DNA from 2 places in the Mesorhizobium sp. M1A.F.Ca.IN.022.06.1.1 genome. Region 2 is predicted to be linked to the other one. Evidence: riboswitches for the same ligand, from Rfam matches in the RefSeq annotation. Region 2 holds a riboswitch; the other holds the start of a gene.
The links. A riboswitch is a leader RNA that binds a small molecule or an ion and turns the genes downstream of it on or off. The one in region 2 is predicted to bind thiamine pyrophosphate.
Positions count from the first base shown of each region.

Region 1: it holds a riboswitch for thiamine pyrophosphate, as region 2 does, so the genes downstream of both, thiB (thiamine ABC transporter substrate binding subunit) here and thiC (phosphomethylpyrimidine synthase ThiC) in region 2, are expected to answer to the same signal.

Region 1 is NZ_CP034455.1:3,573,939-3,589,083, forward strand. Features, by position in the region: gene EJ078_RS17095 (homocysteine S-methyltransferase family protein) at 1-80, shown strand, start outside; gene EJ078_RS17100 (ABC-F family ATP-binding cassette domain-containing protein) at 97-1,911, opposite strand; gene EJ078_RS17105 (thiamine diphosphokinase) at 1,913-2,557, opposite strand; TPP riboswitch at 2,699-2,812, shown strand; gene thiB (thiamine ABC transporter substrate binding subunit) at 2,855-3,862, shown strand; gene thiP (thiamine/thiamine pyrophosphate ABC transporter permease) at 4,079-5,701, shown strand; gene thiQ (thiamine ABC transporter ATP-binding protein) at 5,698-6,459, shown strand; gene EJ078_RS17125 (M48 family metalloprotease) at 6,667-8,109, shown strand; gene EJ078_RS17130 (caspase family protein) at 8,194-10,110, opposite strand; gene EJ078_RS17135 (RNA polymerase factor sigma-32) at 10,351-11,214, opposite strand; gene EJ078_RS17140 (amino acid ABC transporter substrate-binding protein) at 11,522-12,295, shown strand; gene EJ078_RS17145 (ABC transporter permease subunit) at 12,417-13,097, shown strand; gene EJ078_RS17150 (amino acid ABC transporter ATP-binding protein) at 13,094-13,876, shown strand; gene EJ078_RS17155 (CarD family transcriptional regulator) at 14,145-14,726, opposite strand; gene fdxA (ferredoxin FdxA) at 15,102-15,145, opposite strand, start outside.
Region 2 is NZ_CP034455.1:5,049,336-5,064,480, reverse strand. Features, by position in the region: gene EJ078_RS24125 (carbohydrate ABC transporter permease) at 1-33, shown strand, start outside; gene ugpC (sn-glycerol-3-phosphate ABC transporter ATP-binding protein UgpC) at 83-1,228, shown strand; gene EJ078_RS24115 (beta-galactosidase) at 1,257-3,392, shown strand; TPP riboswitch at 3,675-3,787, shown strand; gene thiC (phosphomethylpyrimidine synthase ThiC) at 3,899-5,719, shown strand; gene thiO (glycine oxidase ThiO) at 5,716-6,684, shown strand; gene thiS (sulfur carrier protein ThiS) at 6,681-6,878, shown strand; gene EJ078_RS24095 (thiazole synthase) at 6,882-7,655, shown strand; gene EJ078_RS24090 (thiamine phosphate synthase) at 7,652-8,257, shown strand; gene EJ078_RS24085 (hydroxymethylpyrimidine/phosphomethylpyrimidine kinase) at 8,248-8,997, shown strand; gene EJ078_RS24080 (adenylate/guanylate cyclase domain-containing protein) at 9,703-13,080, opposite strand; gene EJ078_RS24075 (methyltransferase domain-containing protein) at 13,297-14,115, shown strand; gene EJ078_RS24070 (adenylate/guanylate cyclase domain-containing protein) at 14,360-15,145, shown strand, end outside.

The DNA of each region.
Region 1 (15,145 bases), 1.5 Mb from region 2:
TCGGCCAGATAGCCGTGCTTGGCGGCTGCTGCGGCACCGACAGACGCCATATCGCTGCGATCTGCGAGGCCTGCCTCTGAGCCTTGCCGATAGCGGCTAGCCTTCCATCTCCTCGCGTAGCATCTCCAACTCCAGCCACTCTTCCTCAAGTGAGGCCAGCGTGGTGCGCTCCTTGTCGAGCGCGGCGATGGTCTTCTGGAACGATGCGGGATCGCGCTCGTAGAAGGACGGGTCGGCGATACTGTTCTCCAGCCTTGAGATGGACGCGCTCACCGCCTCGATCTTCTTCGGCAGGGATTCCAGCGCGAACTTCTGCTTGAAGGAGAGCTTCTTGGCCGGGCTTTTAGCGCTGGTCTGTTCGGCCCTGGCCGTCGCTTCGTTCGCTTCAGCCTTCGGCCTTGCCTTGCGCTCCTCCAGCTTCGAGCCGCCGCGTTGCGCCAGCATGTCGGAATAGCCGCCGGCATATTCGATCCAGCGTCCGGCGCCGTTGGGCGCGATCACGCTGGTGACTGTGCGGTCAAGGAAATCGCGATCATGGCTGACCAGGACGACCGTTCCGGCAAAGCCGGCGACCAGTTCCTGCAGCAGCTCCAGCGTCTCCATGTCGAGGTCGTTGGTCGGCTCGTCGAGCACCAAAAGGTTCGCCGGCCGCGCCAGCACCCGGGCCAGCAGCAGTCGCGCCCGCTCGCCGCCTGAAAGCTCGCGCACCGGCGTGCGCGCCTGCTCCGGCTTGAAAAGAAAATCCTTCATATAGGAGACGACGTGGCGCTGCTCGCCATTGACCACAAGGTTCTCGCCGCGCCCGTCGGTCAGGTAATTCGCCAGCGTCTCCTGCGGGTCGACGGCCTCGCGCTTCTGGTCGAGTGTTGCGATTTCCAGATTGACGCCGAGCCGCACGGTGCCGGCATCCGGCGGCAGCTCGCCGGTCAGCATCTTGAGAAGCGTCGTCTTGCCGACGCCGTTCGGCCCGACAAGGCCGACGCGATCGCCGCGCTGAATACGGGTCGAAAAGCCCTTGACCACGGTGAGGTCGCCAAAACTCTTCTCGATGCCCTTGGCTTCGATCACCAGCTTGCCGGATTCAGCGGCGTCGCTTGCCACCATCGTCGCCGAACCCTCGGCGCCGCGATGGCTGCGAAAACGCTGGCGCATGGCCTGCAGCTCGCCGAGCCGGCGCATGTTGCGCTTGCGCCTGGCGGTCACGCCATAGCGCAGCCAATGCTCCTCGCGCACGATCTGGCGGCCGAGCTTGTGCTGTTCGCGCTCTTCCTCTTCAAGCACCTGGTCGCGCCATTCCTCAAAGTGCGCGAACCCCTTGTCCAGCCGGCGCGTCTGGCCGCGGTCGAGCCAGACGGTGGCGCGCGAGACGCGCTCGAGAAAGCGGCGGTCGTGCGAGATCAGGATCACGGCCGACGAGGTGCGGGCAAGCTCTTCTTCCAGCCATTCGATGACCGACAGGTCGAGATGATTGGTCGGCTCGTCGAGGAGCAGGATATCGGGCTCCGGCGCCATGACGCGGGCGAGTGCTGCGCGGCGCGCCTCGCCGCCGGAAAGGTCGTTCGGCCGCTCCTCGCCGGTCAGGCCGAGATGCTCCATCAGATAAGTGGCGCGATGCGGGTCGTCGGCCGGCCCGAGGCCGGCTTCGACATAGGCGCGCACGCTGGCGAAGCCATCCATATCGGGCATTTGCGGCAGGTAGCGCACCGTTGCCGAGGGCTGGCGGAATACTTCGCCGTCCTGCGGTTCGATCAGCCCCGCGACGATCTTGAGCAGCGTCGACTTGCCCGAACCGTTGCGGCCTACAAGCGCGATCTTCTCGCCGGCGGAGGCGCTCAGTGCCGCGCCGTCGAGCAGCGGCGTGCCGCCAAAAGTCAGTTTTATGCCATCCAGATTGAGAAGAGGCGGGGCCATGTCAGCTTTCGGGAAGAGGATAGGGGTGGGCGAGCAGCAGCGCCCGGCCACGCTCGAGCGCGATCTCGAGCCGATCCTTGATCTCATTTGATATGGTAAGCGATGAGCCGAACGCCACCTCGACACCGTCCAGCGGCCATTTGGCGCCTGAGACCGTCAGGCCGGCGAGGTCGGAGAAGCCGAGCACCGAGAACAGCGTGCCCTCGGCGTAGTCGAAGCCGGCTTTGCCCGGCAGGATGGGCACGCCCTCCTGGGCGCCGCTGGTCAGCAGCACGGTCGTGCCCGCCTCGGCCAGCCGCACGCTTAGAGCCAAATGCAGAAAGGCATGATCGGCGCGCTTGCCGCCGAAGGCGCCGGCCAGCACCAGGCTGGTGGCGCCGCGCGCCAGCGCCGCGGCAATGGCGAGCTCGCCGTCGGTCATATCCTTCTCGGTCGGGAAAATCTTGCGCGGCACGGCGGCCAGATTCTCCGGCAGGCTCGCCGGCACCGAGTCGAAATCTCCGACCCAGAGCTCCGGCAGCAGGCCAAGCATATCGGCATGGCCGATACCGGCATCGGCGGCGATGATGCGGGAGCCTTCGATCTGGCGATCGAGCCGAGGCGTGCGGACGAGATCGCCGCCAAGCAGGATGGTGAATGTGCCCATGGCCGTCGCCCTTACCAGCCCGGCCAACGAAACGGAAGCGGGCGCGTCCAAACGGAATCGCACTTCGCTACCGCGGTGAACCCTGATGGATGCCCAGGAAACTTCCGCTTGCGCGCCGCATCGGCCGGGCCTATGTCTCGAAATGCTCTAACGGGGTGCCGGACGCTGATTTTGCGAACCGGCTGAGAGGCACAAAGCCAACCCGCTGAACCTGATCCGGTTTGTACCGGCGGAGGGATTAGACGTTTCGGACCATCCGACGCCTCAATTCCTTTAACGCGAACGAAGGAGGCGCCGATGCGCTCGCTATTGTCCAACCTTGTTCTTGCAGTCGGCCTTGTTTCGCTTTTGGCAGGCGGACCTGCCGAGGCTAAAGACAAGCTTACCGTCTACACCTACGAAAGCTTCACCGCCGACTGGGGTCCCGGGCCCGCGGTGAGGAAGGAATTCGAGGCCGAATGCGGCTGCGATCTTGAATTCGTCTCGGTTGCCGACGGCGTGGCACTGCTCAACCGCGTCAAGCTGGAGGGCCCCGGCACCAAGGCTGATGTCGTGCTCGGCCTCGATACCAACCTGACCGCGGATGCCAAGGCGAGCGGCCTATTCGCGCGGCATGGCGCGGTGGCCGATTTGAATGTGCCCGGCGGCTGGAAAGACGACACTTTCGTGCCTTTCGACTACGGCTATTTCGCCGTCGTCTACGACACCGAAAAGCTGAAGACGCCGCCGAAGAGCTTGAAGGAACTGGTCGAGGGCGCCGGCCCCGACAAGATCATCATCCAGGATCCGCGCACTTCGACGCCGGGCCTCGGGCTGCTGCTGTGGGTCAAGTCGGTCTATGGCGACAAGGCGCCGGAAGCCTGGGCCAAGCTGAAGCCGAAGGTGCTGACCGTGACGCCGGGCTGGAGCGAGGCCTATGGTCTGTTCACCAAGGGCGAGGCGCCGATGGTTCTCTCCTATACCACCTCGCCGGCCTACCACATGGTGGCCGAGAACACCGAGCGCTATCAGGCGGCGTCCTTCGAGGAGGGCGAATATCTGCAGATCGAGGTCGCCGGCATCACCAAAACCGGCGCGAAGAACCCGCTGGCGGAAAAATTCATAGCCTTCATGACCGGGCCCAAGTTCCAGGACATCATCCCGGAGACCAACTGGATGTTCCCGGCCGGCAAGACCGACAAGCCGCTCAACCCGGCCTTCGAAAAGCTGGTGAAGCCGACCAAAACCCTGCTGTTCAGCCCGGACGAGGTGGCGGCCAACCGCAAGGCCTGGGTGGATGAATGGCTGGCGGCGATGAGCAAGTAGGACGCAGGATGGCGCTTGAGCACCCCCCTCTGTCCGGCCGGCCATCTCCCCCGCAAAGGGGGAAATTCGCGGTCATCGGTGATTTCGCTAGCCGCCGACGGTGTAGGAAGAGCGGCAAAGCTGCCAATCTCCCTCCTAGAGTGGGAGATGTCCGGCAGGACAGAGGGGGGTGCGACGGAACGTGGCGTTCGCTAGCTCGAGCCAACGTGGTGCAGCGTGCAATCCACGCCGCGCCCTGACCCTCGCATCACCGCCGGCATCATCGCCCTTGTCGCCATCACTTTGCTCATCGGCGGCGCCTTCGCCGGCCTGATCCTCGAAGGCGCGAGCGGTCCGTCCAGCGCTGCCGCGGCCTTCGACAGCTATCTGCTCCGCGTCGCCCGCTTCACGCTTTGGCAGGCGCTGCTGTCGACATTGCTTTCGGTCTTGCCGGCAGTGTTCGTCGGCCGCGCCCTGTCCAGGCAAACGAACTTTCCCGGACGTCGCCTGATCCTGCAGTTGTTCACGGTGCCGCTGGCGCTGCCGGCCATCGTCGCCGCGCTCGGCGTGTTGGCGCTCTACGGCCGTGCCGGTTATTTTGCCGGCATCCTCGGCACGTTCGGCGGTGGGGAATGGCCGGGCATTTACGGCCTTTCCGGCATCCTGGTCGCGCATGTCTTCTTCAACCTGCCATTGGCCACGCGGCTGTTCCTCGAGGCGCTCGGCACCGTGCCGGCCGACCAGTGGCGGCTGGCGAGCCAGCTCGGTATGGACGCTCGGTCGGCCTTCCGGCTGATCGAATGGCCGGCGCTGCGCACGGTGCTGCCGGGGGTCGCCGGGCTGGTCTTCATGCTGTGCATCACCTCCTTCACAATCGTACTGACGCTGGGTGGCGGGCCGGCGGCGACGACGCTAGAGGTCGCGATCTACCAGGCGCTGCGCTTCGATTTCGATCCCGCGCGGGCCGTGACACTAACGTTTCTGCAGATCGTGCTGACCTTCGTCGTGGTCGCCATGCTGACGCGACTCGGCGCCAACACGGTCGGCGATGCGAATCTGCCGGTAGCGCCACGCCGCTATCTTGCGACCAGCACCACCGAGGCGGTGTTGAATGCCGGCCTCATCGTGCTTGCGCTGCTGTTCGTCGCCGCACCGATGGCGGCGACCGTGCTCGCCGGGCTGGAGGCGGATCTCGGCCGGCTGGCCGGCGAGGACGCCGTGCGCCGCGCGACGCTCACCAGCGCCGGGCTCTCCTTTCTCTCGGCGCTGCTTTGCGTGATGCTGTCGCTGTCGCTGGTTGCCGCCCGACGCGCACTGGCCCTGCGGCGCCGCGCGGGCGGCGCCATGTCGCTGCTCGAACACGCCGCCGACACCGGCGCCGGTTTCGTGCTGGTCGTGCCGCCCATCGTGATCGGCGCCGGCTGGTTCCTGGCTCTGCGCAACATCACCGATGTGTTCGCCATCGCACCTGTCATGGTCGTCGCGGTCAATGCGGTGATGGCGATGCCATTTGCCATTCGCGCCGTCCGCCCTGCCTATGACGCGGCGAGCGAGCGCCACGAGCGACTCTGCCTGGCGCTCGGCATTTCCGGCTGGAACCGGCTGCGGCTGGTCGACTGGCCGTCGCTCCGGCGGCCCTTGGCCACCGGCTTTGCGTTCGCCATGGCGCTGTCGCTCGGCGATCTCGGCGTGATCGCGCTGTTCGGCAGCGATTCCGTCCAGACCTTGCCCTATCTTCTACTCGCGCGCATGGGCAGCTACCGGACCGCCGACGCCGCGGGGCTGGCCTTGCTGCTCGGCCTCGTCTGCCTGATGCTGGTTGTCGCCGCCGACTGGCTGGGGCGGGAGGCAAAGGCATGACGAGGGATAATAATGGCATCGCAGCCACGAAGGGCCTGGCCGTCACGTTGGACGGCGTATCCTTCAGCTATGGCGAGGCATCCTTCCGGTTCGATGTCGAATTCGCCGCCGGCAGGATCACCGCCATCATGGGGCCGAGCGGTTCAGGCAAGTCGACGCTGCTCAATCTGGTGGCCGGCTTCGAATCACCCAATGCTGGCAAGGTGCTGATCGGCGGGATCGATGTCGACAATGCGCCGCCCTCGGCGCGGCCGGTGTCGATGGTGTTGCAGGAAAACAACCTGTTCGCCCATCTTTCGGTCGAGGGCAACGTCGGGCTTGGCCGCTCGCCATCGCTCAAGCTCACGGCCGACGACCACCGCGCGGTCGCGGACGCGCTGGGGCGTGTCGGTCTCGCCGGCAAGGAAAAGCGGCTGCCGCGCGAGCTTTCCGGCGGCGAGCGGCAGCGCGTCGCGCTGGCGCGGGTGCTCATACGGGACCGTCCGGTGCTTCTGCTCGACGAGCCTTTCGCCTCGCTCGGCCCGGCGCTGCGCGAAGACATGCTCGATCTCGTGGCCGGCATCCACGCCGAGCGACAGATGACCGTGCTTTTCGTCACGCATCAGCCGCAGGACGCGCGCCGCATCGGCCAACGGATCGCGTTCGTCGACGAGGGCAGGGTCGCGGCAACAGGGTCGGCCGCCGATTTCTTCGACGGTGCTGGACCGGAGGCCTTCCGGCGCTATATCGGCGATCGAGGCGGCAGCGTTGCCGGATGACAACACATTGCCCGGAAGCGGACATAATTTACGGCCAAACCGGCTGCGGGTGATCAGGCGTTTGCTTGCCTTGTCCGGGGGAGTGTGGCTAGGTCCGGCCATGCTGGTCCGGGTGGGCCGTGATTTGCCGCAAGATTACGAAAGGAAGCCGATCTGACAGCCGGCATCGAGAGGGTATGGACTAAGCCGCTGGCGCGATTTTTCGCGATGGCCGGCTTTGCCGTGGCGCTGGCGAGCTGCCAGATGTTCACGCCGCCGGACGTGCAGGAGTCCGGCTTCCAGCCCTCCGACAAGCCGATCACCGTCGACAATGTCGTCGCCAATGCCAGGCTGGCCGAAATGGCCAAAGCGCAGCATCCGCGGATTCTCGCCACCTATGGCGGCGAATATTCCGATCCGAAGCTCGAGCGCATGGTGGCCAAGGTCGTCGGCAACCTGACGGTGGTCTCGGCCAATCCGACCCAGACCTATCGCATCACCATCCTCAACTCGCCCAACGTCAACGCCTTCGCGCTGCCGGGCGGCTATCTCTATGTCACGCGCGGGCTTTTGGCGCTGGCCAACGACTCCTCCGAGCTTGCGGCCGTCATCGCGCATGAGATGGGCCACGTCACCGCCAATCACGGGTTGCAGCGGCAGCAGCTCGAGGCCGAGGAAGGCTTGGCGACCAAGGTCGTCTCCGATGTGCTCGGCGACAGCCCGACCGCCAAGGCCGCTCTCATCCGCGGCAAGCTGAGGCTTGCGCAGTTTTCGCGCAACCAGGAACTGCAGGCCGACGCGATCGGCATCAAATCGATCGGCGAGGCGGGCTATGACCCCTATGCGGCCGGCCGCTTCCTGCAGTCGATGTCGGCCTATGCCGATTTCCGTTCGGTCAGCGGCGCCACGGATGCCAGCCTCGACTTCCTGGCCACGCATCCCAACACGCCGCAGCGCATTGAGCTGGCGCAGCGGCTCGCCCGCAACTTCGGACCGCCCGGCGTCGGCACGCGCGACCGCGATGCCTTCCTCGCCGGCATAGACGGGCTGCTCTACGGCGACACGCCGGAAGAGGGCTATGTGCGCGGCCAGACCTTCCTGCATCCCGGCCTTGGCGTGTCGTTCTCGGTGCCCGAGGGTTTCGTCATCGACAATTCGGCGGCCGCGGTGACCGCGACCGGTCCGGGCGACATCGCCATCCGCTTCGATGGCGTGGCGATCGACAAGTCTGTGTCGCTCACCGACTATATCCGCAGCGGCTGGGTCGCCGGACTGGACGATGCCAGCGTGCGCCAGGAAACGGTCAACGGCAACGAGGCGGCGATGGCGCATGCCAGCGCGCAAGGGTGGCAGTTCGATATCGCGGTCATCCGGGCCGGCGGACAGGTCTACCGGCTGCTGACTGCGGCACCCTCGGCCAGCACCGCGCTGGAGCCGGTCGCGCGCTCCGTCAGCAGCTCCTTCCGCACGTTGAGCGCGGCCGAGAAGGCGGCGCTGAAGCCGCTGCATATCCGGGTGGTCACTGTGCAGCCCGGCCAGAACATGGGCACGCTTGCCGCTCAGATGGTCGGCGTCGACCGAAAGCTCGACCTGTTCCGGGTGCTCAACGCAATGTCGCCGGGCGCGAGCGTGTCGGCCGGCGACAGGGTCAAGATCGTCACCGACAAGTAGGGTCGGCATCCGCGCAAGTGCTTCCGCAACGAATCAGCCGCGCGCTTCTATTCGGTCAAGCCGGGCGCGCGGCTGCCGCAGCAATCAGAGCCCGCCACTGCTGCCGCCTTCAGGGCTGGTCTGGCCGCCGGTGCTGCCTCCGCTGCCCTCACCACTTTGGCCGCCGCCGCCGGACCCTGAATGATCGCCGCTACTGCCGCGCCAGGGCGCCGGTCCGGTATCGGTCTGAGGTGGTTTGACCACTGTCGGGACTGTCACCGTCGGCGTCTTCGGCGCGGGTGTGCGGACAACCTTTACCTTGGTGACTATTTTCGTCACGACCTTCGGCTTGCACACTGCGACCGTTAAGGTGCTGCGCGCGGGAAGGCCGAGAATGCTCATGGAATATGCCTCTTGCCGCGCGATGCCGGCTTTGAGGAAAGCCAAGGCGCGGGCCTCGTCGGCGGGCACGCCGTTGCGGCCATCCTTGAAGATCACGGCGAGATCGTTCATCGCATTGACGTGCCCCATGGCCGCCGCCTTGAGCAGCAGGTCCAATCCCTTGCCGGTATTCTGCTCGACGTCGACACCATTGAACAAGGCTCGCCCCCAAGCGGCCATCGCATAGGGGTCTCCCTTGTCGGATGCTTCTGAATAGAAGCTGATCGCTTTCGCGGAATCCGCGGCCGCTCCTATTCCGGACGAAGCGATATGGCCGAGCTCGAACATGGCGCGGACGTGCCCCCTGTCGGCAGCTTCCTGGATAGCTTTCCTGGCCTCGTCGACCTTGCCGGACGCCAGCAGCGCCCGCCCAAGCTCGTAGCGAAACCGAGCGACGTCGGGGTAGGCCTTCACCGCCGCCCGGCAGGCCTCAGCGGCCTCGCCGGCGATCTCGTTCTGCAAACGGCCGGGCGCGACGCCCTGCAGGTCGAGCGGTGCGCCCGCCGCTTGGTCGCAGGGGTCGACGCTTGGCGACAGCTTCATCATCGCTGCCTTGGACGCGTTGCCGCCGCGGATTTGGAAGCCAATCTGGACCGGAGCAGCCGAGCCGATCTGCGGCTCGTAACGCAAATTATCGACTTCACCGGCCATCAGGCTGGAATCCGGAGACAGGGTCCGGTCCGGCAGCGACAGAGTTCCCGTTGCCGGATAGCTTGCAAGCTTCAGGCTGAGTGCGGGGTCGTTGCTGGGGAAATCGAGCTTCAGCGGAACCGGACCGACGCCAACCGGGATGCTGATATCGCGATTTTCGATCGCCTCGGCGGCGCCGGTGATCTGGCTGCCGCTCTCCGGATCCGGCTGCTTCTGCTTGGCCGTGACCTCCTGACCCTCGGCGTCATCGTGGCGCATCAGCACCACCTCGTCGACCAGCGAGGAATTCTCCCACGGAACCTGCTTGCCGTTGGTGGCTTTGACCACGTCGCGGCGAACCGCCGCCATCACCGTGCGGATTTCCTGGTTGGGCGCCAACGCGTGGCGCGAAAAGGCAGATGAGAACGGGCTGAGGGCACCGCGCCCGTCATAGGCGACCGCGCCTGGCTCGGTGGCGAAGGCAATCAGCGTGTTCAGTGAGCTCTTCACCTGCGCAAGGCCGGCGTCGCCCGCGACGATCAGCTGGTCCCTCAGCCAGTAATCCTGGCGGGGGAAAGGATTGTTCCGGCAGGCGTCGAGGATGATCACCTGGATCTTCGCTTTCGAGCGCAATTGCTCCAGCACGTCGTCAAGCTTGATCGCCTGGACCTCGATGTCGGCGGCATCCTTCAGCGACGCGTCGACGGGGATCAGGAAATTCTCGCCCCCGATCTGAAAACCGTGGCCGGAATAGTAGACGACGGCCAGATCCGCACCGTCCGCCGCGGCGAGATAGTTGCGGAACCGCTCCTCGAACTGAAGCTTGGTCAAGTCCTTTGCGACGAACACGTCGAAGCCGGCCAGCCGGAACGTGTTCGCGACGTCCTGAGCATCCTTGTCCGGGTTTTTGAGAGCCGGAATATTTCGGTATTCGGCATTGCCGATGACCAAGGCAACCCTTCGATCGGCGTGAGCCTCGAACGCGGTGAAGCACACGAGAACCAGGGCTGCAAGGAACGCGCAGCATCGCAGCATGGCAAACCCCCATCCGCTAAAGTTGGTGCAGTCAGGAAGACAGTTTACGCCGCGAGGGTCTGTTAAAGAATTCACAATCCATGGCTACGGATGCAGAAAGCCGCCGGGATGGCTGACTGATAGTCTCCTGGCGACTTCGAGTCGCTGCCTTGGCTTTCAGGCGGCTTCCGCCAGGAATTCGGGGTTCTGCTTCACCAGCGCCGCCCGCAGCTTTTCCATGGCGCGGGCTTCGATCTGGCGGACGCGTTCCTTGGAGATGCCGAGCGCCTCGCCAAGCGATTCCAGGGTGGCGCCGTCGTCGCTCAGGCGGCGCTCCTCGATGATGCGCAGCTCGCGCGCATTGAGCGCGCCGAGCGCGCTCTTCAGCCAGACCGCGCGGCGCTCGACGTCTATCGTTTCGCCGACGACCTCGTCGGGAAGGGGATCCTCCGAGACCAGGAAATCCATCCGCTCGGCGGCGCCGTTCTCATCGGCAAGCGGGGTGTTGAGGGAGCTGTCGGGGGCCGAAAGACGCGAATCCATCATCGCCACGTCGGCTTCCGGCACGCCGAGCGCGGCCGAAACCTCGCGGTAAAGCGAGGCATTGGAGAGCGGCTCGGCGCCGTTGGCAAGCCGCGCGCGCAGCCGCCTCAGATTGAAGAACAGCGCCTTCTGCGCGGAGCTGGTGCCGCCGCGCACGATCGACCAGTTGCGCAGGATATAATCCTGCATCGAGGCGCGGATCCACCAGGTGGCATAGGTCGAGAAACGCACTTCGCGGGCGGGCTCGAAGCGGGCAGCCGCTTCCAGCAGGCCGACATGGCCTTCCTGAATGAGGTCGCCGAGCGGCAAACCGTAGTGGCGGAATTTGGAAGCCATCGAAATCACCAGCCGCATATGGGCGACGGTGATCAGATGCAGCGCGTCCTGGTCCTTTTTTTCCCTCCAGCGTATGGCCAGGAGATGCTCCTCGTCGCGCTCGAGATAGGGAGCCTTCATTGCCGCCCGGACCAGTGTCCGTCCTGCCACATCCTCGATCATGCCGGCTCCTTTTGGCGGTCGTTGCACTGGATGACGGTTGAAATGACGTCGCAGCGCCCTACAACAGCCAGCAACGTGCCAGAAGCGCGAATGGTTCCGTAGTGCCGGCGGATGCATATGCCTGCCGAAAACGTTTCTGTTATCGATCCGTGAGGCTTGGCTTGGCGGATTTTTCGCTGGTTTTGAGAACTGGATTTCTGGAACGGTCGATTTTTGAAATCTGGTTCCTTATTTCTTGAGCTTCCATCTGCCAGTTTGCGGCTCTCACCATGCGCCGGCGCACCGGTCAAAACGGGATCACAGAAAAATGAAATGGCTCAAATCGCTTCTCGTCGCCGGAACGCTGCAGGTTCTGGCAGTCACAGCCGGTCATGCCGGCGCCAATCTCGACCAGATCAAGCAGGCGGGCGTGATCAAGGTCGGCACGGAGGGCACCTACGCGCCCTTCACCTATCATGACGAATCCGGCGCCCTGGTCGGCTTCGACGTGGAGATCGCCAAGGCGATCGCCGAGAAGCTCGGCGTCAAGGTGCAGTTTCTCGAGGGCAAGTGGGACGGCCTTATCGCGGGGCTCGACGCCAACCGCTACGACGCCGTCATCAACGAGGTCGGCATCACCGACGCGCGCAAGGCCAAGTATGATTTCTCAGATCCCTACATCGCCTCCAAGGCGGTGCTGATCGTGCGCGGCGACAACAGCGACATCAAGACATTCGCGGATCTCAAGGGCAAGAAGGCGGCGCAGTCGCTGACCTCGAATTTCGGCAAGCTCGCCGAGAAGAACGGCGCCGAATTGGTCGGCACCGACGGATTCGACCAGTCGATCCAGCTGCTGCTCACCGGTCGCGCCGACGCCACCATCAACGATAGCCTGTCCTTCCTCGATTTCAAGAAGCACAAGCCCGACGCCAATGTGAAGATCGCCGCGCAGGAAGAGAATGCCGATTATTCCGGTGTCATCGTGCGCAAGGGCGATCCGGAACTGGTGGCGGCGATCAACAAGGCGCTGGCCGACATCAAGGCCGACGGCACCTACAAGAAGATTGCCGACACATATTTCGGCCAGGACGTCTCGCAGTAAGCCCAATCATCCCTTTTGCTTGAGTTCCGGCGGGCCGTCAAAGACGGCCCGCCGATTTTTACCTGATAGTCGCTCGGCATGCGGCCAGAGGGTCGCAGCGTCCGGAAAGGAGAAGGGCTCCGTGCCGCACTGGTTGCAATTGATGCTGGAGTCGCTGCCGACGCTGCTATGGGCGGCACTGATCTTTACCGTGCCGCTGACGCTGCTGTCCTTCGCCTTGGGGCTTATGGCCGGGCTGGTGACGGCGCTGATCAGGCTGTTCGGCCCGAAACCGCTGGTCGCGCTTGTGCGCTTCTATGTCTGGATCTTTCGCGGCACGCCGCTTCTGGTGCAGCTCTTCCTGATCTTCTACGGCCTGCCGTCGGTGGGCATCCTGCTCGATGCCTTTCCCGCAGCGTTGATCGGCTTCACGCTCAATATCGGCGCCTACACGTCGGAGATCATCCGCGCCGTCATCGGCTCGGTGCCGAAAGGGCAGTGGGAGGCCTCCTATTCGATCGGCATGACCTGGAGCCAGGCGATGCGGCGGACGATCCTTCCGCAAGCGGGCCGCGTCGCGGTGCCGCCGCTCTCCAATACGTTCATATCGCTGGTCAAGGACACCTCGCTCGCGGCGGCAATAACGGTGCCCGAAATGTTCCAGGCTGCGCAGCGCATCGTCGCCACCACCTACGAGCCGCTGATCCTCTATGTCGAGGCGGCGGCGCTCTATCTGGCGATGAGCTCGGTGCTGTCGGCTCTGCAGGCGCGGCTGGAGGTGCGGCTCAACCGCTATGGCGGCTTCCTGGAGGCCAATGCATGATCGGCCTTACCAACATCGAGAAGCGCTTCGGCGACAATCTTGTCCTGAAAGGTGTCACCGTCAGCATCGACGAAGGCAGTGTCACGGCGCTGGTCGGGCCTTCGGGCGGCGGAAAAAGCACGCTCTTGCGCTGCATCAACCTCTTGGAAATTCCGACCTCGGGCACTTTGCGCATCGGCGACGAGACGCTGGAATTTCGGCCGGGCGCCAAGGTACCGGCGGCGGACATTCAGCGCGTGCGGCTGCAGACCGGCATGGTGTTTCAGAATTTTCAGCTCTTTCCGCATCGCACCGCGATCGAGAACGTCATGGAAGGGCTGGTGACGGTGCTGAAATGGCCGCAGGCGCGGGCGCGCGAGCGGGCGATGGCGCTGCTCGAGAAGGTCGGCATGGCGCATAAGGCCGATGCCTGGCCGGCGACTCTGTCAGGCGGCCAGCAGCAGCGCGTTGCGATCGCCCGGGCGCTGGCGCCGTCGCCGCGCGTGCTGCTTTGCGACGAGCCGACCTCGGCGCTCGATCCGGAGCTGGCGCAGGAAGTGGTCGACGTGCTGGGTCAACTGGCCCGCGAGGGCACCACCATGGTGATGGCCACGCATGATCTGAGACTCGCCTCCAAGATCGCGCAGGAGGTGGTGTTCCTCGATGCCGGCTCGATCGTCGAGAAGGGCCCGGCTTCGATCGTGTTCGACAACCCCGAGCGCGAGCGGACCAAGCGCTTCATCGCCTCGCTGCGGCAGGAGGAGGCGCGGAAGGAAGGCGGGGCGGGGGATCAGGTATGATTCCTTCATAAGTTGGCGCTGCCCCTCATTGCCCTGCCGGGCATTTCTCCCCGTATAGTGACGGGAGAAAGGACGCTTTCATCAGAGAGTTCGCCAATCGCCAACGTTTCAGAATGGGCGCCAACGACGCCGTCATCTCGCTTCTCCCCGTTCACTATACGGGAGAAGGTGCCGGCAGGCGGATGAGGGCAGCGCCGACCTTCCGATATTGCGCGCAACAAAAAACCCGGCGCCAGGCCGGGTTCTTCGTTGTTCGGCAGGCGAATGCTCAGGCAGCTTCTTCCTGCTCGGCTTCCTCGTTGTCGGCCTTGGCGCCGCGCTTCGGACCCTTGTTGAGGTTGACCTCGATGAGGCGAACCGCCTCGGTCTCCGACATGCGGTTGACGGCGGCGATCTCGCGAGCCATGCGGTCGAGCGCGGCTTCGTAAAGCTGGCGCTCGGAATAGGACTGCTCCGGCTGGTTGTCGGCGCGATAGAGGTCGCGCACCACTTCCGAGATCGAGATCAGGTCGCCGGAATTGATCTTGGCATCATATTCCTGCGCGCGACGCGACCACATCGTGCGCTTGATGCGGGCGCGGCCCTGCACGACCTTCAGCGCGCGATCGACATAATCCTCTTCCGAGAGCTTGCGCATGCCGATAGAGGTCGCCTTGGCGACCGGCACCTTAAGCCTCATCTTGTCCTTCTGGAAATCGATGACGAACAGCTCCAGCTTGTGACCCGCGACTTCCTGCTCGTCGATGGCCACGATCTGGCCGACGCCATGCGCCGGGTAAACGATAAACTCACCGGTCTTGAACCCGTGACGGGCCGCGGTGGACTTCTTCTGCGGGGTGATCGTTGCCATTACGCCCTGAACTCCTTAGTTGTAGCGCCGGCATGGCGGCGCCGGCTGAACTCAGACGATCGGCGGAAGCCGATCTTTAGCCGCACAACAAGTGAACTCACCGGAATAAGCCGGGGCCGACAAACCGCACGAATGCGATTGCCTGCCCCAGATCGCTCTGGTCCGGATTTGAAAAGTTCACCTTTCAGTGATTTGGGGCGTTAGCGCCATAAATCGACGTTGTGTCACCGGCATGTTTCGCGGATATAACACAAAAAGTCGGAAGAATCAAGGTTTTGCTGCATTCGCTAACGCCATGCGCCATCGCTGGCTGTCAAGACAGCAATTGTATCGGCTCGCTTACGTGGCGTCATGCCGGCTTGCCCGGTCCAGCCTTCAGTCGCCTTCGCCGGGCTCCGGCGAGAAATACTTCTCGAACT
Region 2 (15,145 bases):
GCCGGCCTCACCATGGGAGCCGTCAAGGGATGATCCGCCGCGAACCCTGCCGCACCCGACACGCACGGAAAGGCGCCTCGATATGAGCAGCGTGGAATTGCGAAAAGTCGACAAGCACTATGCCGGCTACCATGCCCTGAAGACGGTCGACCTGACGATCGAAAAGGGCGAGTTCGTCGTCATGGTCGGCCCCTCCGGCTGCGGAAAGTCGACATTGCTGAAGACGATCGCCGGGTTGGAAACCATCAACTCCGGCCACATCGTGATCAACGGGCGAGACGTCACCAGGGAAGAACCCGGCGACCGCGGCATCGCAATGGTCTTCCAGTCCTATGCACTCTACCCACACATGACCGTGGCCGAGAACATGGGCTTCGGCCTGCGGATGGCCCACCGGCCCAGGACCGAGATCGACGCCGCCGTCAAACGCGCAGCACGGATCCTGCGTCTGGAGGAGCAGCTCGACAAGCGCCCGAAGCAACTATCGGGCGGGCAGCGCCAGCGCGTCGCGATCGGCCGCGCGATCACCCGCTCGCCCGAGGTGTTCCTGTTCGACGAGCCGCTGTCGAACCTCGATGCCGCGCTGCGCACTCAGATGCGAGTGGAACTTTCGAGCCTGCACGCGCAGCTTGGATCGACGATGATCTACGTCACCCACGACCAGGTCGAGGCGATGACCATGGCCGACCGGATCGTGGTCCTCAACAAGGGCCGGATCGAGCAGGTCGGCTCGCCGCTGGAGCTCTACGCCAATCCTGCGAACATTTTCGTCGCGGGCTTCCTCGGCGCGCCACGCATGAATTTCATCGAAGCGAAAGCAGTGAGCGTCGAGGCATCCACCGTCTCGGTAGCGGCAGCCGGCCTCCCTGCCATCACCTTGGATGGCATCGACGCCGGCGGCCTTTCGGCTGGTGACGCCGTGACCATCGGCATCCGTCCGGAGGCCCTGCGTGTCGTCGAGCCAAGCGACGTCGCAACGCCGGCCTTCTCCAGCCAAGTGCGTCTGGTCGAGCAGTTGGGGCGCGAAACTGTCCTCTACGTCGACGGCTCTCCGCTTCAGACGACCAATTCCGACAGCGGCACCGGCAATTTCACCCTTCAGCTCAACAAGGTTTCTACCGTCGGCGTCGGCGCCGCGTTGCAGGTCGGCTTCGAACCCGGCGACGCCTACCTCTTCGGCCCCGATGGCCGCACGCTCACGCCAAGAAAACCCCTCGCCTCAGTCTGAACCTCGAAATTTCGAAAGTCCCATACGCATGAACCGCAAAGAGCCCGCTCCGCTATCCGTATGGCGGCCCCTCAATCTTGACCGCTTTCTGCTTGGAGCACCTCATTACCCCGAACATGTCGACGAAGGCTGCTGGCAGCGTGACGCCGAGCGCATGGCCGCCGCCGGCGTCAACACGGTGCGTATGGGAGAGTTCGCCTGGCACATTTTCGAGCCCCGCGAAGGCAAGTTCGAGTTCGGCCTGTTCGATCGCGCGATCGAACTTCTCGGCCGCGCGGGGATCGACACGATCATGTGCACGCCGACAGCCACCCCTCCCCGCTGGCTCACCGTCAACTATCCCGAAGTGCTGCGCGTTGACATGAACGGGCGGGCCTCAAGCCACGGATCGCGCCAGCATGCCGACACCACAAGCCCGGTATTCCGCGCCCACAGCCGCCGCATCACCCGCGCCATGGCCGAGCATTATCGGCACAACCCGCGTGTGATCGGCTGGCAGACGGACAACGAGCTCAACACCACGGTGTCGGAATCGTTCGCGCCTTCGACAAGGCTGGAGTTCCAGAAATACCTGCAGAAGGCCTACGGCACCATTGAGGCGCTGAACTTCGCCTGGGGCGGCCACTTCTGGGCGACGGCCTACGACGATTTCTCGCAGATCGACCTGCCGAGACCGCTCATGCCGTCCTACCCCAGCCCCGGCCACGTGCAGGACTACCATCGCTTTCTGGCCGCCGCGACCGCGGCCTTCCAACACGACCAGGTCGAGATCCTGCGCGCCGCCAATCCGGACTGGTTCATCTTCCACAATCTTGGCCAGCTTGCCGACATCGACTTCCGCGGTCAGTTCGGACAGGACCTCGATTTCATCGGCTTCGACATCTATCCGATGCTCTATGACGAGATGCGCCGAACCGGCGGGCATGCCGCGACCCAGGCCCTCCATCTCGACATATGCCGCGCCTATTCCGGCAACTTCATCGTTCCGGAGCAGGCCTCAGGCTTCGGCAGCCAGCCCGGCTTCTCGACGATGACGCCGGAGCCCGGCGAGATGCGTCGCATGGCCATGACCTCGGTGGCGCGCGGCGCCGACGGTGTCATGTTCTTTCGTTGGCGTCCCGCGCATTTCGGCGCCGAGATCTACTGGATGGGCGTCATCGATCACGACGACGTGCCGCGCCGCCGCTATGACGAGGCAGGCCGCTTCTTCCATGAGATCGCCGCCGCGAAGGAGCAGATTCTTGGCACCGCAGTGCGCATGGACCTCGGCATCGCCGGCGCGGACTTCGACAACCAGGAGGCTCACAAGACCTATCCGATCGGCCTCCCCAGTCCGCTCGAAGACGCGACGCTGCTTCATCGCCACTGCTATCAGAACGGCATTGCATGCGGGTTCATTCATCCCGAAGACGATCTTTCGCGGCTCAAGGCGCTCTACGTCCCGCATTGGGTGATGTGGAAGGATGAATGGAACGAGGCTGTTGAAACATTCGTCCGCAACGGCGGTACGCTGATCCTATCGGCATTGAGCGGGACGAGGGACGAGAACAACCACATCATTCGCGAGCAGGCGCCCGGCAAGGCCCTTGCAGCCCTGAGCGGCGTCAGGGTGGCGGAGTTCGGCCGCGTCGTTCCCGAAGGCGGCAGCGGCCTGTTTCCGCTGTTTCGTCCGGCTCCGATGGGCGCCTATGCACCGCCGCCGCTCCCGGCCTCGTCCGCGGAACGCAAATACCTGTTCACCCTTGGCAATGAAGAATTCCAGGCTGCGCATTTGTACGAGGTGCTTGATGTAGCGCCTGACACCGAGGTGCTCGGCATCTGGTCGAACCGCTTCGCCGCCGGCTCTCCGGCAATTACCGCCCGCAAGGTTGGGCAAGGTCGGGTTGTCTATGTCGGCACGTATCTCACGCCGCAACTGACGGAGAAGCTTGTCGATGTCGTGCTGGCCAAAGCCGGTATAGCGCCTTTGCTGCCCGACCTGCCTGCCGGGGTGGAGGTCTCTGTCAGGGAAGCCGACGACCGCCGGCTGATGTTCGTGCTGAACACCACGGAAGTCGCCGTGATCGTACCCAACGTCCCAAAGGGCCTCGACCTGCTGACGGGCAAGGCCGTTGAAGGAACGCTGCAACTCGACCCTTACGGCTGCGCAATAATTCGGTCCTGAACAAATCGAACCAGCGTCCGTAGACGCCGAACAGATGCTCTTCGAGGCGAAAAATGCGTTCTTCAATCCGCCGCCACAAGGGATTCGCAAAAGCGTTTCCTTGGCGGATGACAAGTGGGCCCCGACTGCCAGCTCGACGCGCGCAAGGTCGTGGCTCAATGGGCGTCGATGTAAGAGATGCTCGATCAAAGCTGCGTGGCTGCGCCCCTTCTCGTCGCTTGTTCGAGGCTGGAGAAGTCATGAAGTCGAGTTGACAGGATAGCGTCGCATCGTCCAACCTAGGCGCCTCACCAGGGGAGTCCCGGCAAGGGGCTGAGATACTGCTAATAGCGCGCAGTGACCCGTTGAACCTGATCCAGTTCATACTGGCGTAGGGACGGTGCGAGGCTTCGCGGGTCGGCAATCCGGCTTCGGCATTCGGGCAGTGCCCGCATCCTAAGCGAAGCGTCACTTCCTCCTCATCGCGTGGACTGGGTCTCCGTGCACTCGAGCAAGGAGGCTCACTCATGAATGCCCACACCCCGACCGTCACCGTCGGCGAATTGCCCGCTTCGAAGAAGGTCCACAAACCCGGTCAGCTCCACCCGGAGCTGCGGGTGCCGATGCGCGAGATCTCGGTCCACCCGAGCGCCGGCGAGCCGCCGGTCACGGTCTATGACTCGTCCGGTCCCTACACGGACACCGCGATGAAAACCGACATCGAGCGTGGCTTGCCACGGCTGCGCGAGGCATGGATCGAGGCGCGCGGAGACGTGGAGCGCTACGAGGGCCGCACGATCAAGCCGGAAGACAACGGCTTCGTCTCAGCCGATCGCCTGACGCCGGAATTCCCGGTTCGCAACAGACCGTTGCGCGCGGCCGGCGGCCGCGCCGTCACACAGCTCGCCTATGCGCGCGCCGGCATCATCACGCCTGAGATGGAGTTCGTCGCCATCCGCGAGAACCTCGGCCGTGAGCAGTTGCGTTCGAAAGTTCAACGTGATGGCGAAAGCTTCGGCGCCGCGATCCCCGACTTCGTCACGCCGGAATTCGTGCGCGACGAGGTGGCGCGCGGCCGCGCCATCATCCCGTCCAACATCAACCACCCGGAAAGCGAGCCGATGATCATCGGCCGCAATTTCCTGGTCAAGATCAACGCCAATATCGGCAACTCCGCCGTCACCTCGTCGATGGCCGAAGAGGTCGAGAAGATGGTGTGGGCGATCCGCTGGGGCGCCGATACGGTGATGGACCTCTCGACCGGGCGCAACATCCACAACATCCGCGAATGGATCGTGCGCAATTCGCCGGTGCCGATCGGCACCGTGCCGATCTACCAGGCGCTGGAGAAGGTCGGCGGCGTCGCCGAGGAACTGACCTGGGAGGTGTTCCGCGACACCCTCATCGAGCAGGCCGAGCAGGGCGTGGACTATTTCACGATCCATGCCGGCGTGCGCCTGCCCTATATCCCGCTGACCGTCGACCGCGTCACCGGCATCGTGTCGCGCGGCGGCTCGATCATGGCCAAGTGGTGCCTGCATCACCACCAGGAGAGTTTTCTCTACGAGCATTTCGAGGAGATCTGCGACATCGCCCGGGCCTATGACGTGGCGTTCTCGCTCGGCGACGGCCTTCGCCCCGGCTCGATCGCCGATGCCAATGACGCGGCCCAGTTCGCCGAACTGGAAACGCTAGCCGAACTCACCAAGATCGCCTGGACCAAGGACTGCCAGGTGATGATCGAAGGGCCCGGCCACGTGCCGATGCACAAGATCAAGCAGAACATGGACAAGCAGCTCGCGGTTTGTGGCGAAGCGCCGTTCTACACGCTCGGGCCGCTCACCACCGACATAGCGCCCGGCTACGACCACATCACATCGGGCATCGGCGCGGCGATGATCGGCTGGTTCGGAACGGCGATGCTCTGCTACGTCACGCCCAAGGAGCATCTCGGCCTGCCCGACCGCGACGACGTCAAGACCGGCGTCATCACCTACAAGATCGCGGCCCACGCCGCCGACCTCGCCAAGGGCCATCCAGCCGCCAAAATCAGGGACGACGCGCTGTCGCGGGCGCGCTTCGAGTTCCGGTGGGAAGACCAGTTCAACCTGTCGCTCGATCCGGAGACGGCGCGCGCCTTCCACGACGAAACCCTGCCAAAGGAGGCGCACAAGGTGGCGCATTTCTGCTCCATGTGCGGCCCCAAATTCTGCTCGATGCGGATCTCGCACGACATCCGCGCCGAAGCCCAGAAGGAAGGGCTCGCGGCCATGGCGGCGAAGTACCGCGACGGCGGCGATCTCTACATGCCTGTCGACAGCACCCCCGAGCGCACGGACACGCCATGAAGGTGCTCATTCGCGGCGCTGGCGTCGCCGGATTGACACTCGCGCACGAGCTGGCAACGCGCGGCGCCGATGTGACCGTGGTCGAGAAACGCCTCGAGATCGCCGGCAATGCCTCTTGGCACGCTGGCGGCATGCTCGCGCCCTGGTGCGAGCGCGAGAGCGCCGAGGAGACCGTGCTGACGCTCGGACGCGACGCAGCCGATTGGTGGGACGCCGCCTTGCCCGGCCATGTCTCGCGCCAGGGCACGCTGGTGCTGGCGTCTGCCCGCGATGCCGGCGAACTCGACCGGTTCGGCCGCCGCACATCCGGTTTCAGGCAGTTGGACGCCAGCCAAATCGCGGCACTCGAGCCGGCGCTCGACGGCCGGTTTGGACGCGGTCTGTTCTTCGCTGAGGAAGCGCATCTCGACCCGCGCAAGGCGCTGCTTTCCCTGCGCGACAAGCTGCGCGGGATGGGCGCGCGCGTCGAGTTCGGCCGCAGCTCGGCGCCCGCATCTCAGGATATTGAGGTGGATTGCACCGGCAGCGGTGACAGGCGACCGGAACTGCGCGGCGTGCGCGGCGAGATGCTTATGCTGCGAACGGGCGAGATCTCGCTGGCCCGGCCAGTGCGGCTGCTTCATCCGCGCATCTCGGTCTATGTAGTGCCCCGCGCGGAAAACCTGTTCATGGTCGGCGCGACGATGATCGAATGCGATGCCAAAGGCCCGATCACCGCGCGCTCGACCATGGAGCTGCTCGGCGCCGCCTATGCGCTGCATCCGGCCTTCGGCGAAGCCGAGCTGGTCGAAACCGGTGTTGGCGTGCGTCCCGCATTCACCGACAACTTGCCTCGCGTCGAGCGCGACGGGGGGAATATTCGCATCAACGGCCTCTACCGCCACGGCTTCCTGCTCGCGCCGGCCATGGCGCGGCGGGCAGCCGACCTCATCCTGGAATCCTGGAGCAAAGGAGTTTGCCCTTGAAGCTCACCGTTAACGGCCAAGCCCATGAAGTCGCGGCAGAAACGCTTGCCGCGCTGCTCAGCGAACTCGATTTCCAAGGCGGCTGGCTGGCAACCGCGCTGAACGGTGACGTCGTACCGGCCAGGGAGCGCGACCGCTGCCGGCTCAAAGATGGCGACCGCATCGAAATCCTTTCACCGATGAAGGGAGGCTGATCCATGCTCGAGTTCTATGGACAGAAACTCGCGTCCCGCCTTCTGCTGGGCACCGCGCTTTACCCCTCGCCTGCCATCATGGCGGAGGCGGTGAAAGCGTCCGGCACGGAGATCGTCACCGTGTCGCTCCGCCGCGAAACATCGGGCGGCAAAGCCGGCGGCCAGTTCTGGTCGCTTGTCCAGTCGCTCGGCGTTCGCGTGCTGCCCAACACCGCCGGCTGCCACTCGGTGGTGGAAGCGGTCACCACGGCGCGGATGGCGCGCGAGGTGTTCGGCACGGACTGGATCAAGCTCGAAGTGATCGGCAACCACGACACGCTGCAGCCCGACGTCTTCGGATTGGTCGAAGCCGCAAGGATCCTTGCCTCCGAAGGCTTCGAGGTGTTTCCCTATACGACCGACGACCTCATCGTCGCCGAGCGCCTGCTCGACGCCGGCTGCAGGCTCCTGATGCCCTGGTGCGCGCCGATCGGCTCCGCACGCGGGCCGCAGAACCCCAATGCGCTGCGAAGCCTGCGAGGCCACTTCCCCGGCATTCCGCTGATCGTCGATGCCGGCATCGGCCGGCCCTCGCATGCCGCGGCCGTGATGGAGCTCGGCTACGACGCGGTGTTGCTCAACACGGCCGTCGCCAGGGCAGGCGATCCCGCCGCCATGGCCGCGGCCTTCGGCAAGGCGGTCGAGGCCGGCCGCGAGGCCTATTGCGCCGGCCTGCTCGAGCCGCGCGACATGGCCGTTCCCTCCACCCCCATCATCGGCATGGCAGCATTCTCATGAAGCTCGATCCGTTTTACCTGATCGTCGATTCCGCCGCTTGGATCGAACGTCTGGTGCCGCTCGGCGTGAAGCTGGTGCAGCTGCGCACTAAGGACCAGGACGAAGCTTCGCTGCGCCGAGAAATTCGCGCCTCGAAGGCAGTCTGTGACAGCCACGGCTGCCAGCTCATCGTCAACGACTACTGGCGCCTTGCGATCGAGGAAGATTGCGATTTCGTTCACCTCGGCCAGGAAGATCTGGCGGAGGCTGATGTGAAGGCGATCCGCAGGGCGGGCGTGAGGCTGGGCCTCAGCACTCACGACGGCGCCGAACTCGAAACCGCGCTCCAAGCCGAGCCGGACTATGTCGCGCTCGGACCGATCTACCCGACCATTCTCAAGGCGATGAAATGGGATCCGCAGGGGCTGGACCGCATCGCCGCCTGGAAGCAGCGCGTAGGCGAACTTCCGCTTGTGGCCATCGGCGGGCTCACCGTCGAGCGCGTAGCCGGTGTCTTCGCGCACGGCGCCCAAAGTGCGGCGGTCGTCACCGACATCACCCGCAACACGCACCCCGAGGCGCGGACGGCTGAATGGCTGGCGGCGACAGCCCAATGGCGTTGACGCCGCATGTGCTGATCGTCGCCGGCTGCGATTCAAGTGGCGGCGCCGGAACAGCCCGAGACGTCGAGACCGTATCCGCCTTTGGGCTGCGCAGTTGCCTCGCCGTCACGGCCGTGACCATCCAGACGCATTCGGCCGTCGAACACATCGAGCAGATGCCGCCGCAGCTTATCGCCGCCCAAATGCGCGCTGCCTTTGCTGCCAACCCGGTCGCAGCCGTCAAGATCGGCATGCTGGGGACGGCGGCAGCCATTGAGGCGGTCGGCTCTGTCCTGGCGGCCCATCCGAAGGTGCCGGTGGTCCTCGACCCTGTGCTTGGCTCGACCTCGGGACGCGTGTTGCTGGAGGACGATGCCGTCGACGTGTTGTGCCGTGATCTGATGCCGCTCTGCCGGCTCGTGACCCCCAACCTGATTGAGCTCGCAAGGCTGGTGGGATCAGAACCTGCGAAGGACGAAGAAGGCGCTTGCGTTCAAGGCGAGGACCTGTCGGCGACGGTGCGGACCGCCGTGCTCGTCAAGGGCGGGCACGCGCACGGAGATCACGCGAATGACCTTCTCATGCAGCCGGACCGTCGCGCCGTTCGGGTCGAAGCGCCTCGCGTCCATGGGGGGATGCGTGGCACCGGCTGCGTGCTGTCCAGCGCCATCGCCGCATCGTTAGCTCAAGGTTTGCCGTTGGAGGCGGCGGTACGGGGCGCCAAGACCTATGTTCTTGAGCTCCTTCGTGGGGCGCGATGACGTTGAACGGACGAGCGCAATGCGCATCTTGACCGATTCCCAGGAGGTCAGAGGCGCATGCCCTCCAGGTCCGAGCCGGCGATCAAATAAACCTTGGAGGTCAATGGCATCAACTCGTTACCGTCTGCTATTCACCTCGCTTCATAAGATGCTGCCCCAACAATCTGGAGCAGCGGCCGGAAGCGAACGGTAACAAGTGGCGCCCCGAGTTTGGCCTTCCAGCATGGGCATGCAGCGGCAGTGTAGGCTTTGTGCCGTCCGGGCAATGGTGGTTAGTCACTCGATGGTGCTGCGCCTCCAACTTGACGGGAGCAAACGCGGGGATCGCCTTTTGCCCAGCCCGTCAACGGGCCCGGAAGTTTCTGGCCTCGCTCAATTTTCGGCAACGAAATCAAAGGTTATGGTGGGCCCGGAGGGTCGTCGTTTTCGACAGGAAATCAATATGTTAGCGGGTGGTTCGCCTACCCTTTTCCCTCGTATTCTCTCGTATGGTCTGGCGAACCGAAAGACGATGGACGAGAATAGTTACTGGCTTCGAGATATCGACGATGGAGCCCTAAGTAGCCAGCCACTTCCTCCTGGTGAATGACCGAAATGGGGCCGAGAACGGACGGACCGCTTTTGCGATGATTGAACAGAAAAGCCGACTTCGCGGCCGGCACATTCGCGGCGGTTTTGCGCCGGGACCGGACATTGTTATGTGCGTCATGATGCCCCGAGCTTGTCGAGCAAAGTCTTGGCCTCTTTCAGATCGAGCGTGTCGAAGCCCTCGGTGAACCAGCCGTAGGTCGGCGCGAGCAGGTCATGCGCCTCGGCGCGCTTGCCCTGTTCGGCCAAAAGGCGCGCAAGCGATGTGGCGGCGCGGAGCTCCCAGGATTTGGCACCTTGCTCACGTGACCGTTCGATTGCCTGGCGGAATGAGATTTCAGCCTCGTGCCAGTCGCTTGGTTCCGCGGCAGCGCATATGGCTCCTCGGAGCCGCAGCAATTCGGCATCGCACCACCGCTCGCGGGACCGGTTCACCTGGTCGAGAGCCCGATCGATCAGGCGCACGCCGTCCGACGCACGATTGACGCTGCCGAGCACCTCGCCGAGGAATCCCATCGTGTAGGCCTGCGTCACTTGCGTTCCGACGGCCTGCATCCGCGCCAGGCTTTCCTCGATTTGGGCGATCGCTCGCTCCTTATGGCCCTGCTTCGCCGAGAGCCATCCCTGCTGCTGGGCGGCCATGGCAATCCAGAACGGATACGCCTGCTCGGTCGCGAAGGTGAGCGCACGGTCGTTCCGCTCCTCGGCTTCGGCCACCTCGCGTCGGAATATTCGTAACCACGCTGCCCATACCAGCACGTAAGCGCGGCTGAAGGGGTGCGCCAATCGCTCGGCCAAGACAAGGGCGTCTTCCATCCGGGTCAGCGCCTGGTCGGGATAGCCGAGGTGCCAAAGCACCGCTGACCCACGACATAGGCAAATCGGTCCGGGATCCTGGCCGTATAGGGCGAGATGAGCTCGATGTCGCTGTGGGCGATAGGCTTCGGAGGCCAGCTCCAGATGTTTGCGTGCCTCCCTGAAGTCGCCGCGCCAAGAAGAGCTGACCCCCCGGGCATAATGGGCTTCGACCACCCACACGGGATCGTTACTATGCAGAGCAAGGTCGAGAAGCCGTCCGCTCAGCTCGTGCGCCGACGTGAGTTGGGCGCCCGTGGCCGAGTAGATGGCCAGGCCGAGCAGAACCGGGAAGACAGCCGCATCTTCCGGCATCAGCTCGCAAAGGCGGCGCGCGCGAGAATAGACCCGCTCGACCTCGGCATTTGCGTAGCCATTCTTGGCGGTGAGCACGCGGCCCAGCACCGTTAGCGCTGCGAGCTCGCGCCGCTGGCGCTCCGGGCCCGCAGGCAGCGTTTCGATCAAGTTCAGCGCTTTCTGCAGATGGTTTTGGGCCTCATCGTTGGCCGAACGGTCGTTGGCGCTCTCTCCCGCGCGCTGCCAATAGCCGATGGCCTGAATCGAGAGGCCCGCGGCCGTGTAGTGCTGAGCCACGATCTCGGGCTCGTGTTCGACGACCTCGCCGAATTGCTGCTCCAGTGCATGGGCGATCCGGGTGTGCAGCTGCTGGCGGCGACTCCGCAGCAAGGTGGCATAAGCGGCATCTCCCACCAATGCGTGCTTGAAGATGCACGTCGCGTGCGGCGGCCGACCGCGTGCGATCACGAGTTCGGCGCCGATCAGTTGGTCGAGGGCGTCCTGGAGTTCCCGTTCCTCGCGCTGCGCCACCGCCGCCAGCAATTCGTAAGAGAATTCGCGACCGATGGCGGCGCCAATCTGCGCGACCTCCCGCGCTGGCGTCATCAGCCGATCGAGCCGCGCCACCAGAGAATCCTGCAGGGTTGCAGGGATCGCCAACGGTGGCAGCGGGCCCGAGAGTGCGTAACGGTCGCCTTCATCGGTCAGCACGTCAGATTCAATGACGGCCTTGGTCACCTCCTCGAGGAACAGGGGCACGCCGTCTGTCTTGGCCACCATCTGCTCGAGCAACCCGCCCGGAAGCGCCTTGCCCCCGGTCAACCGCTCCACCAGGGCTGCGCCCTGCCGGCGGCTCAAGCGTTTCAGCGTGAGCGAGGTGACCTGCGGGTGGCCGGTCCACCGCGGCTCGAATTCAGGGCGGAAACTGAAGATCGCCTGTACTGCAAGGCGCGGGATCTGCGGGACCAATCGGTCGAGAAGCTCCAGCGACGTTGGATCAATCCAGTGGATATCCTCGAAAACCATCAGCACGGGCTGGCGGGCCGCCAAGCCAATTAGCTGCCCGGCCAGAGCCTCGAGGGTCAGTTCCTTCCGGCGCTGAGGGCTGAGGTTCAAGGGTGCATAGCGGCTGCCTGCCGGGAGCGAGAGAAGTGCCGACAACAAAGGGGCGACGTCCCGGACCTTGTCTGTGGACCGCGCCAAGAGGCGCTCCAGCTTGTCGAGTTTTGCGCTCGGTGAATCGTCCGGATGGAAGCCAGCCGCGCGGGTGAGTTGGACAATCGACGGGCGAAGGGCGCTATTTGCATGGAACGGCGAGCACTGGCAGCGTATGCGGATGTGCGGCCGGTCCCGCAGACGCCCGCGGAGCGCCTGAATCAGATGCGATTTGCCGATGCCGGGCTCGCCGGAGAGCAGGACCACCTGGCCCTCGCCGGACGCGGCCTTGCTCCAGAGCTCCGCGAGCAAAGCAAGCTCGTCCTCACGCCCGACCGTGGGCGCTAGGCCGCTCGTCGCACGCGCTTCGAACCGGGTCTCAGCGGCACTCTCGCGAAGCACGCGCCAAGCGCGGATGGGGGCGTCGAAACCTTTCAGGTCGTGCAGGCCCAGGTCGGCGAACTCGAACAGTCCGCCGAGCAGTCGGCGCGTCGCGAGCGGGATCACGATCTGGCCGGGCGCCGCCAAAGCTTGCAGCCGCGCAGCAAGGTTCGGCGATTCTCCGACCACTGCTTCCTCCTGCGCCGCTCCTTCGCCGATGAGGTCGCCCACCACCACCAGCCCGGTTGCGATGCCAACGCGTACCGCCAGCGCCCCTGATGCCCGGGTCGCGAGCCTTGCGATCTCATCAACGACCGCCAGCCCCGCCCGCACGGCTCGCTCCGCGTCCTCCTCATGCGCCTTCGGATAGCCAAAATACACCAGCACGCCATCGCCCATGTATTTGGCCACAAACCCGCCGAAGCCACGCACGGCCTCGGCAACGCAGTTCTGATAGGCCGCAATCACCTCACGCAAATCCTCGGGATCCATTTGCGCGGAGAGCGCTGTCGAGCCGACAAGGTCCGAGAACATCACGGTGACCTGGCGGCGTTCAGCGGTGTTCTTCGCGGCGTTGTCGGCCGCCAGAGGCGCATCGGACAGCAGCGGCGTTGGTGCGCTTGCTTCAGCGCGCAAGGCTGCGATGGCGTCGAGCAGCTTACGACGATGTCCGACAAATCCGACGCCAAGATCCTTCAAGTCCTCGGCCGTCAATCTCGGCAGGACCGTGTCGTCGATCTTATTCTCGCGGAAGGAGGCCTCATACTGTTCGAGGCCATGCCTCCGCAGCCAACCTCCGACGTCCATGGCGGCGCCCCTGACTTACCTGCCCACGCATGATCCACCAGGGGAGACAGCCTGTCTAGGACCGGGTCTTAAACGACCCGTTTGGGTCAAACGTAACCATGACCACCCGGCCCATCCCGCCATCCGTCTTCTGACATCATGGCTTGAGCTTGGATCAAATGGTATCACAGGCGGACCGTAGGCGGAGATCTCCGCGAGGCTGGCACCAAAGAGGCGATGATCATGGAAGCGGCGCCGCGTTCACAGGTTGCTGATCACTACGCGCGAGGCAGCCTCGTCGCAGATATCCGCGATGGACTTGCCGCGATGGGGAAGACTGAAAGCATGGTCACCGCCGAGGACCTCTCGCCGGTAGACGAGTTTCACATTGGCGGCCGCGCCGCCACGGCAGAGTTGGCAGCGCAACTCGCGCTCACCGCTGGGGATCGATTGCTCGACATCGGCTGCGGCCTCGGTGGACCGGCACGACAGATCGCTGCGCACTATGGCTGTCAGGTGACCGGCATCGATCTCACTCGCGACTACGTCGAAGCCGGCAATGTCCTCTCCGGCTGGCTGCATCTTAAGGAGCGCGTCTCGTTGCAGCAGGGCGATGCTTTGGCGCTGCCCTTCGCAGATGCATCGTTCACTGCCGCATACATGTTGCACGTCGGAATGAACATTGCCGACAAGAGCGCACTATTCTCGGAGGTTGCGCGAGTCCTGCGCGCCGGTGCGCGCGTCGGTGTCTACGACGTCATGCGCACTGGAGCTGGCGAGCTGTCTTATCCGCTGCCATGGGCGAGTACGGCAGAAACGAACGCGATCGCCGCGCCAGGCCAGTACCGCGACACGCTTTCCGCGGCAGGGTTCGGAACGCCAGCGACGCGATGTTGCGCTTGCCTATTTCGCGCGGCAGCGCGCCCAGGGGCCACTGGGCTGCTGGGCATCCAGACACTCATGGGAGCGCGGCGGCCGCAGATGGTCCGAAACATGAGCGAAAGTATTTCAGCCGGCCTCATTGCGCCGGTCGAGATTGTTGCCCGAAGGCGGTGATGCCTGAGTTCGATTTCAACTGACTGCCGGGGATCTCCTTCCGATCAGGGACCCGACTGTAAACTTTCAGGATGACTGCGCAAGAAAGCCGACCCTTGTGTCCAGCCTCGTGCGGACCGTTTTGCACCAGAAGCGACCTTTCCGACCACCGGGGCTAATCGATGGCCTCCTGACTTTGGTGGGCCCTCGTCAGGGCGCTGCGCTGGGTGTACCATTTTAGCCATGTTGGGTCTGGGGCCGGATGATGATCGTCCCTCCATTGAACCGGAAGCTGCTGGCGATCCTGGCCGCCGATATGGTCGGCTACTCAAGGGCGATGGAGGCCGATGAGGCCGGCACCATTGAGCGGTTGAAATCCGTTCGTGCCGAGCTGTTCGACCCCGCCGTCTCCCAGCACCATGGCCGCCTCATCAAGCTGATGGGCGATGGCGCGCTTGTCGCCTTCGACAGCGTGGTCGACGCAGTCGCCTGCGCAGCGGAAATCCAAAGTGCGGCGGCCGCGCGCAATGAAGGTCTGCCGGAGCCTGAGCGCATCGTGTTCCGCATCGGGGTCAATCTGGGCGACGTTGCGCTGGTTGACGGCGATGTCTATGGCGATGGCGTTAATGTCGCCGCGCGATTGCAGCAACTCGCTGATGCTGGCGGCGTGATCGTGTCGGGCACAGCCTTTGACCATCTTCAAGGCAAGCTTGATTGGTCCCTCGATTTCGCTGGCGAGCAACAAGTAAAGAATATCAGCCGCCCGGTTCGGATGTACCGGCTGAGGCTGGACGGCAAGCGGCCGCGCTGGACCTTGCGTATGGCGATGCCGAGCTGGGTTGGGACGGCGGCGGCCATCGTACTATTTGCTCTGCTGGGCGGCGGCGGGACATGGTGGTTCTTTCATTCAGCTGCTCTGGGTGCCAAGCCGTCGGTCGCAGTGCTGCCCTTCAACAACTTTGGCGGCGACGACGCCACAGGGCGTCTGGCCGATGGCCTCACCGAGGACATCATCACCGATCTCGCGCAGTTTCCCGAACTCGACGTCGTG